2 regions of the Akkermansia sp. KLE1798 genome follow, and region 2 is predicted to be linked to the other one. Evidence: riboswitches for the same ligand, from Rfam matches in the RefSeq annotation. Region 2 holds a riboswitch; the other holds the start of a gene.
The links. Region 2 has a riboswitch for cobalamin ahead of HMPREF3039_RS09065 (TonB-dependent receptor plug domain-containing protein). Riboswitches for the same ligand answer to the same signal wherever they lie in the genome.
Positions count from the first base shown of each region.

Region 1: linked by a shared signal. The riboswitch ahead of HMPREF3039_RS10445 (ribonucleoside triphosphate reductase) and the one ahead of HMPREF3039_RS09065 (TonB-dependent receptor plug domain-containing protein) in region 2 are both predicted to bind cobalamin.

Region 1 is NZ_KQ971093.1:32,247-36,625, forward strand. Features, by position in the region: gene nrdD (anaerobic ribonucleoside-triphosphate reductase) at 1-28, opposite strand, end outside; gene HMPREF3039_RS10445 (ribonucleoside triphosphate reductase) at 78-2,174, opposite strand; cobalamin riboswitch at 2,325-2,509, opposite strand; gene HMPREF3039_RS10450 (glycoside hydrolase family 88 protein) at 2,874-4,379, shown strand, end outside.
Region 2 is NZ_KQ971088.1:86,042-90,420, forward strand. Features, by position in the region: gene HMPREF3039_RS09060 (ABC transporter substrate-binding protein) at 1-696, opposite strand, end outside; gene HMPREF3039_RS09065 (TonB-dependent receptor plug domain-containing protein) at 846-2,852, opposite strand; cobalamin riboswitch at 2,889-3,025, opposite strand; gene HMPREF3039_RS09075 (phosphotransferase-like protein) at 3,548-4,108, shown strand; gene HMPREF3039_RS09080 (cobyric acid synthase) at 4,105-4,379, shown strand, end outside.

The sequences.
Region 1 (4,379 bases), on a different contig from region 2:
ATTTGCTTAGTATTTCCTGTTTGGTCATTGTCGTTTCGATGATTGGGTTGAAATGAGGCGGCTGGTTGAAAAGGGAGTTATTCGTGCCTGTGGATGTGGAGCAGTTCCTCGTCGCAGAAGGGGCAGTACTGGTGCTCTCCGCGCAGGTAGCCGTGTTTCTCACAGACGGAGAAGAGCGGGGTGACGGTCAGGTACGGCATACGGAAGCGGGTCAGCACCTTGCGGACGATGTTCCGGCAGGCTTCCGGGGAGCTGATGGCTTCATTCATGTACATGTGGAAGACGGTGCCCCCTGTATAGCAGCACTGGAGTTCGTCCTGGAGCTGGAGGGCCCGGAACAGGTCGCTCGTGTGGTCCACGGGGAGCTGGGAACTGTTGGTGTAGTAGCGCTGGCTTACAGGGCCGGCCTGGATGATGTCCGGGTAGCGTTTCTGGTCTTCCCGGGCGAAGCGGTGCGTGGTGCCTTCCGCGGGAGTGGCTTCCAGGTTGTACAGGTTGCCCGTTTCCTCCTGGTATTCCTGCATGCGGAGGCGGATGAATTCCAGGATTTCTTCCGCGAACTTCCTGCCTTCCTCCGTGGTGATGTCCATGGAATCGTTGGAGAAGTTGCGCAGCAGCTCGTTCATGCCATTGACGCCGATGGTGGAAAAGTGGTTGCGGAAGGTGGGCAGGTAGCGCCTGGTGTAGGGGTACAGGCCGCGGTCATACATTTCCTGGACGAAAGCGCGCTTTTTTTCCAGACAGGATTTGGCCAGGTCCAGCAGTTCCCCCAGCCGTGCGAACAGGGCTTCCCGGTTTTGTTTGAAGAGGTAGCCCAGGCGCGCCAGGTTGATGGTCACCACGCCGATGGAGCCGGTCATTTCCGCGGAGCCGAACAGCCCGCCGCCGCGCTTGAGCAGTTCCCGAAGGTCCAGTTGGAGGCGGCAGCACATGGAACGCACGGCGTCCGGCTTGTAGGCCCGTTCGTCAGGCACGCGTTCCCCGTTTTCATTGACGGTGTATTGGCTGCCGATGAAGTTCTGGAAGTAGGAGGAGCCTATTTTGGCGGCGTTTTCAAACAGGAGCGGGACGTTTTCCCCTTCCCAGTCGAAGTCTTCCGTGATGTTGACGGTGGGAATGGGGAAGGTGAAGGGCTGTCCCGTGCTGTCACCTTCCGTGAGCACTTCATAGAAAGCCTTGTTGATCAGGTTCATTTCCTTCTGGAAGTGCTTGTAGGTCAATTCCGTCAGGCTGTTCACCCCGCGTTCCTTGGCCAGGAAGAGCAGGGCGGGGTCTTCCACTCCTTCAAACAGGTGCTCTCCTCCGCTGAAGGGGGGCTGGTCCTGAAGGTCGCGCGGGACGGTCCAGTCGATCGTCACATTGGTGAAGGGGGACTGCCCCCAGCGGGAGGGAACGTTCAGGTTGTACACAAAGCTGCGGATGTCCTTCTTGACGCGTGTGAAGTCCGCCTGGTCCTTGAAAACGTAAGGGGCCAGGAAAGTATCAAAGGAACTGAACGCCTGGGCTCCGGCCCATTCACTCTGCAGAATGCCTAGGAAGTTGGCCATCTGGCCCAGGGCTTCCCGGAAGTGGCGGGGCGGCCGGCTGTTCACGCGGCTGCGCACGCCGTTGAACCCTTCATTTAGAAGGTTGCGCAGGCTCCAGCCCGCGCAGTAGCCCGTCAGGCAGTCCAGGTCGTGAATGTGGTAGTCCCCTTCCCGGTGGGCGGCGCCTTCCCGTGCGGAATAGACCTGGTCCAGCCAGTAGTTGGCGATCACCTTGCCGGCGGTGTTGTTGATCAGCCCGGCATTGGAGTACGTGGTGTTGGAGTTGGCGGCGATGCGCCAGTCGCTCTGGCCGATGTATTCCTCCACCGTCAGCTTGCAGTCCACATACGTATTGCCGGAATACAGGCCCGCGATCTGTTCGCGCTGCATCTTGTGGAGGAAGCGGTAGGTGATGAAAGCCTTGGCGGTTTCAAAGTATCCGCAGCGGAACAGAGCCCGTTCAATCAGGTCCTGGATTTCCTCTACGGTTGCGTTGTCCTGGTGGCCCAGCTTGGCCTCCACCTCTTCATAAATGGCGCGGTTGTAAACGGTGCCGGAACTGTGGAATGCCTTTTTAATGGCTTCCTCGATCTTGTAGCCCTGGTATGGTTCCTTCTTTCCGGAACGTTTGATGATGCTTGTCGCCATGGTGGATGTCTCGCTTGAAAGGATGATGACCGCTCATCCGCGAGCCTGGCACAAGCCTGGAAAATCATAAGCAGGGGAAGCCGCGTGCAACTCGTCCGAAAAACGGTACACGAGGGAACCTGTGCGTATGTTCATCCTGTCCGCGGGATGGGAGATACGGCAGCATCAGGTCGTCTTCTGGCTCCCGGTGCGACATGTGATGGGGACTTCCCGATTGCCTGGCAATCAGTGTCCGGTCCATCGTCTACCGGTTACAGCGGCGCGTCCGCGACGGATTTTCACCGTCTTCCGTTACCTGCGCTGGACTGCAATGAACCATAGAATATATGGGTCTGCAAGGAAAATGTGCAAATGATGTATTAAATATTTACCATCATACAATATATTGTACCATTCCTGAGAGGGATGATTGAAAATGAGGCATCCGCCTGCATCATGGTACCATATGTGCCCGGAAGGGCTGCCTGGATACCAGCAAGAGAAAATGGATGAAAAATTAAGGGTTTTCCGTTTTACTCCTGTATTGTTTGATTCGGCCGGGTTATATATCAGATGATGGAACGGTGGCATCAGAATTCCGCGTTGATCATTCAAACACCGTCCTTGAAGGGAAAAAGCGATGCCGCGGGATTTTTTTATATCATTCCGAAAAATGATTAATGAAGAAATTTTATAACTGGTTTTTTTGTATATATGAATATGCAACGATTTACTCTCTCATTCAACATGCTGCAACAAAGTTCCCTGGTCCTGTTTCTGTCCTTTTTATCCGTATTCGGAGTTGCTTCCGGCGCTTCTGCGGACTGGAAGGAGAAAACCATCAGGGAAAATCTTGAACTTGTAGCTTCGTGGCAGATAGCCCATCCCGTCAAGCGTTCCCCTCTGCATTGGACCTACGGGGCGTTTTATTCCGGCCTGGTGCAGTATGCCCTGGCCCATCCGCAGAGCATGAAGCTTCAGGCCGTGAGGACGGTCGGGGAAGGCAGCCAATGGGGCGTTCTGAAACGGCCCTACCATGCGGATGACCATGTGATCGGCCATGCCTGGATGGAGATGGCCATGGAAGATGGAAACCCCGCCGCCGCCGAAAAAATCCGTGCCGTTCTGGACAAGGTGATGGCCCGGCCCTCTTCCGCCTCCCTTAAATTCCAGACGCCCGGATGCCAGAACCGCTGGTGCTGGTCGGACGCCCTGTTCATGGCGCCCCCCGTATTCGCGAAGCTGGCGGCCTATACCGGAGACCGCCGGTATCTGGAATTCATGGACCGGGAATACAAGGCCGCATACGATTATTTGTTTGATAAGAAGGAGGGCCTGTTTTACCGGGATTCCCGCTACTTCACCATTCCGGCGGCCAACGGAAAGAAGATGTTCTGGAGCCGCGGGAACGGCTGGGTGATTGCCGGGCTGCCGATGATTCTGCAGGACATGCCGCGGGACTGGCCCACGCGGCCCTTTTACGTGAACCTGCTCAAGCGCATGGCGGCGACATTGAAAAAATGCCAGTCTCCCGACGGTTCCTGGCACGCCAGCCTGATGGACCCCGCCGAACCGCCCCTGAAGGAAATGAGCGGAACCCTCTTCATCATGTACGGCATGATGTGGGGCGTGAACCAGGGCTACCTGGACGAAAAGGAATACCTGCCCGTCATCCGGAAGGCATGGCAGGCGGCCTGCGACGCCGTGAACGCGGAGGGAGCGCTGGGTTGGGTGCAGCCGATCGCGGACAAACCGGGGCATTATTCCGGAAATGATACGGAGGTGTACGGTTCCGGAGCCTACCTTCTGGCCGGCTGTGAATTGCGTAAATGGGTGATTCGTCAAGATCATCCGCGGCGGAAGACCGTTTCCGTCGCCAACCCCTTGAATGTTTTCCGGCCCCGGGAAACGGTGTCCGTTCCGTGGAATCCCGGAAAAGGGCGGGATTCTTCCCGGCTGCGCGTGTTTGACGTGCGCAACGGCTGCGTGATTGTCCACCAGCTGGCGGATACCGATGGGGACGGCAGGATGGACACCCTGCTGTTCCAGAGCAATTTCCGCGCGGGAGCGTCCCGCGATTTCTGGATTCTGGAGAATTCCTCCCTGGATGCCGCTTCTGCGGAAGAGGTGTGCTTCAGTCGTCATGTGCCGGAGCGGCTGGACGATTTTGCGTGGGAAAACGACCGTACGGCCCACCGTATTTACGGTCCGGCAGTTTCCAGGCCT
Region 2 (4,379 bases):
GCGCAGGCAGATATTCAGCAGAAAATCCTCCGCACGCACGGGCCGTCCGTCCGAATAGGCCGCTTCGGGGTCCAGATGGTAAAAGACCGTGCGGCCATCCGCGGAGACGGCCCAGCGGTCCGCCAGCCCCGGGATGGGCCGAAAAGTTTCCGGATGCAGTCCCACCAGGGGAATCCACACATTGTCAATGGCGGAATAGTTGAAGAAATTCTCGCTGCCGGGACCGAAAGCCCGCAAGGTGCCGGGGAACGGCGTATTGATCCACAGCCGGACCTGGCCGCCCTTCACGGCACGGGGGTCCCCGATCTCCGGTTCCTCCATGCCCGTATGCCATTCCAGGCCGGAGGGCATCTCTTCCAGCGGAAGCACGCGGATATGGTCCCCCTGTTCCAGACGCTTTTTGATGTGTTCCACGGAACGTTCACGTTCCGCCAGGCGGCGCCCGTCGCCTTCCCCGCGGGAAACGGCCAGCAGTTCTTTTTGCTGCTCCCCTCCCGCCAGTTCCCGGAGCAGCTCCCTTTCCACGGACCTGTTCCAGCGTTCCACAAAACCGTCAAATACGGCCGGCATTCCCCGGTCGTCGGTATTTCCGGCCCCCTCGTTCCAGACCGCGGATTCCCGGTGGGAGAAGTAAAACACCCCCCCTATGAACACGGCCAGGAGCAATGCCCCCAGAATGGACAGCCAGCGAAACACGATCAACGATTACCCGCCCTCTTTTAACCTATATCCGGTCCTAATGAAAAAGAAAATCCCCATCCTCCGCCCGGGACAGTTTCCTTCGCCTGAAACAGTCCGCAAAACGGAAGATGGGGGTGCAATCAACAATTAACGCTGGAGAGAGTTTAGAATTCGACCGTCACACCGCCGAAGACGCCCAGTCCGCGGGCCTGGCGGGGACCAAAGTTGTAGTCGTTCGTGATGATGAAATTCTGATCGAACAGGTTTTCTACGCGCACATGCAGGGCTACGTTGTCCGTAACCTGGTACCTGGCGAACACGCGCGCCGTGAAGAAATTGTCCAGGCGGGCGTAGTTGTAGTCCGTGCGGCCCATTGCGGACGTCACGCCAAAGCCTACCGTCAGTTTCTCAAGCGGGGAAGTATGGATTTCCGCGTTGATGGTGTGGCGGGCGGTGTTGGCCATCTGGCGGGTTTCGTAACTGCCGATGGAGTCGCGCTTGGGCATCGTGAATGTATAGTTGGCATAGTAGCCGCTGTTCCACGCGTCCTTGAACTGTCCCTTGAAGGCGACTTCCACACCGTAGGAGGTGGCATGGGAATAATTCGCGTACGTGGTGTAGGAATCCGGCCAGGTGCCTACGGACCTGGTGCCGATTTCATCATTGATGCGGGTCCAGAACCCCGTCACGGAAGCGTAATGATTGTCCGCCAGGCGCTGTTCCACGCCCAAGTCGCCGCCCAGGGACTTGGAAATGTCCAGATCGGGATTGCCTACGTAGCCGTAATTGGCGGCATACTGCTCAAAATACGTGGGAGCCCGGAAGCCGGAACCCACGGAACCGAAAATGCGGGTGGGGGAATCCTTGCCCGTCACCTTCCAGGAATTGGAATAGCGCCAGGTGAAATGGTTGTTCCACACGGAATCATGCTCCAGGCGCAATGCCACGCTGGCGTCAAAATTGTCCGTGGGGGCCCACATCTGTTCCGCGAAAAACGCCAGCGTGCTTTGCCATTCGTCCTTGGACACGTAATTGTTTTCACTCGTGTAGGCGGAGCGGTCCCAGGCCATCCCGGCAATCGTCTTCCACTTCCTGTTCCAGGAAAGGGCATTGCGCCACTCCGTCTGAAAACGGCGGTTCCGCATCACGTTGGGCTGGAAGTCGTATTCCGGCGTGTGGGTGGAATAATTCATGTTGTAATGTCCCACCATGAAGCTGGTGGACCACAACTTGCTGAGTTCCGCATCCACGCGACCGGTGATCAGGTTGCTGCGGTTTTTGTCTTCCGTATTGTACAGGTGGGAGTCCGGCACGGCGGGCCACTGATTGTAATCCACATACGGAGTGGGATATTCAAAATAGGAATCCAGGCGGCGGTAGGTAAAGCTGAGCTTCACCTTGTCGTTGACGTCATAACCCAGGCGCAAGGCTTCCTGCCACTGGCGGAAGTCGTTCATGCCCGTCCTGTTGTCATAAATGGAATCGTAAATCGTGGGATCGTTTTCCGTGGTCTCAAAACCCACGCCCACAAAATAGGACAACTTCTTGATCTTGCCGGAAGACGTCACATAGCTGTTGAAGGAGCCGAAGGAACCGGCCTCCGCAAAAATCCTCGTAACCGGGTCGCCTTCCCCTTCCGGCGTGTCCATGGCAACCACGCCGCCGATGGCGCCGGAGCCGAACACGGCGCCCTGCGCGCCCTTCACCACTTCCACATTGCCCACCGTAAAGAGATTGGTGATGCCCAGCAGCTTGTTGCCGGACATGTTGACATCGCTGATGCGCATGCCGTCAACCATCGTCAGGGTGTAGGTTTCCTTGTTCATCCCGCGGATGACGGTATTGCTCACGGAACCGCGTTGCCAGGTGCCGCCGCCGTCCAGCGTGAACACGCCGGGCGTCTGGGAAAGGGCTCCCGTCAGGGTTTCAATTCCCTCTTTCTGGAACTCTTCCGGATTGATCACGGAAACGGAAACCCCGGACTGGTTGTACGGCACGCCCACAAAATGGGACGCCATGGTCAATTCAGGCATAACCTGCATGGTTTCCGTCCTGGTGACGGGCTTGGCGTCTTCCTTGTTGACGGATTCTGCAAGAGAGGACTGGCCCGCAAACGCGGCAAGGCCAACGGCAATAGCGCCCATCTGAAGGGCTTTCTTGGTATAAAGCATGGTTGTAACGCCTTACGTCCGGTAACTCGCCGGACAGTTTGGACAACCCCCTGAGGCTGGTTTTCTGGCTTGCAGGATATCCTGCTTACAGTGGCGGTACCGCTCCGGATTTGCACCGGTATTCCCCATCTATTTCCTGCCCGGCTACGGGCGTCCCTGAGGTCTGTAGCCCTTCCCATAAGGGCTCATGGGATGGATGAAATACCAAAGCCCCCACCATGACAAGACAAAAAAAATTTTCTTTGAACATTTTGTCACTTGATTGTTTTCCCCGGTATGCTCCCTCTTCCGCCCTGCTCGCCTCCTCCTTGGAACATTTCTCCGGGGCAATCCGGGAGGACAAATTAATGATTGATTATAAATATTCTATGAATATTAAATTCTCCAAGGCATCAAAAATGCAGAGAAAGAATTCCAGCGGCTAAAAAAATTGCCGGCTGGCAGATGCCAAAACATCCCCCTCCGCACCGTCACATCTGCCGTCATTTTTCCTCTCCATCTCTGCCCGGAATGGAAATCTCCAGCCCGCTGCTCAATTCCTTCCGGAGCACGGCGGAGCATTTCTCTCTTGTTCCGCGCATGGCCAAACGGACAATTTCCCATTCCCTTTTTACCCGGCAAACCCGGAAAGCCTCCGGAACCGCACCGCCATTTTTGTCTTGTCATTGCCTTCCCCGCCGGAACATGATGCGCCCATGATCCGCCCTCCGTCCCCTTTTCAACATCCCGGGCGGATCTTTGTCTTCAACGGGGCTTCCAGTTCCGGCAAAACCAGCCTGTGCAAGGCACTGATATCCCTGCTTCCTGCCGGCTCCGTCCTCCTTTCCGTGGATGATTTCCTGGATGCCAACGGAATGGGCTGCATGCATCTGATCCACGCCGTCCGCAAGGCAGGACCGGAACTCGTCCGGTCTTTTCATGAAACCGTATTCCGGGCCTCCCTGCACGCGCCCTTCGTTCTGGTGGACCATGTGATCGGAGAATCTCCGGACTGGCCGGACGAACTCCGCCGTCAATGCCGGGGAGCAAAACTTCTCCTTGTGAAAGTCGCCTGCGACGCGGAAGAACTGGTTCGCCGGGAACATGCCCGCACGGACCGGAAAGCGGATGTCTTCCACGCCCTGCGGCAGCACACGTCCATTCATGAAGGGCTCTTTTACGACCTGGAGATAGACACCACTCGTCTTTCCCCGCAGCAGGCGGCGGCCCTGCTGGTTCCACACGCAGGCCATACAGCTTTAACAACGACGGCATGAACGACTTTTCACACGGAGGAAACCTGAAATCCCTGGCGGCGGATGCCCGGCGCCCCGAACGCGACATTCTGGACTTCAGCGTCAACCTGAGACCGGAAGGCCCCCCGGAATTCATCACGTCCGCCTTGTGGCGCGCCATGAACGGCGTCACGCCCTACCCTTCTCCGGACATGCAGGAACTGAGGGAAAAAGCCGCCTTGCACTACGGCCTGCCGCTGGAATGCTTCGTCTTCGGAAACGGGGCCAACGAGCTGATTCATGCCCTCCCCCG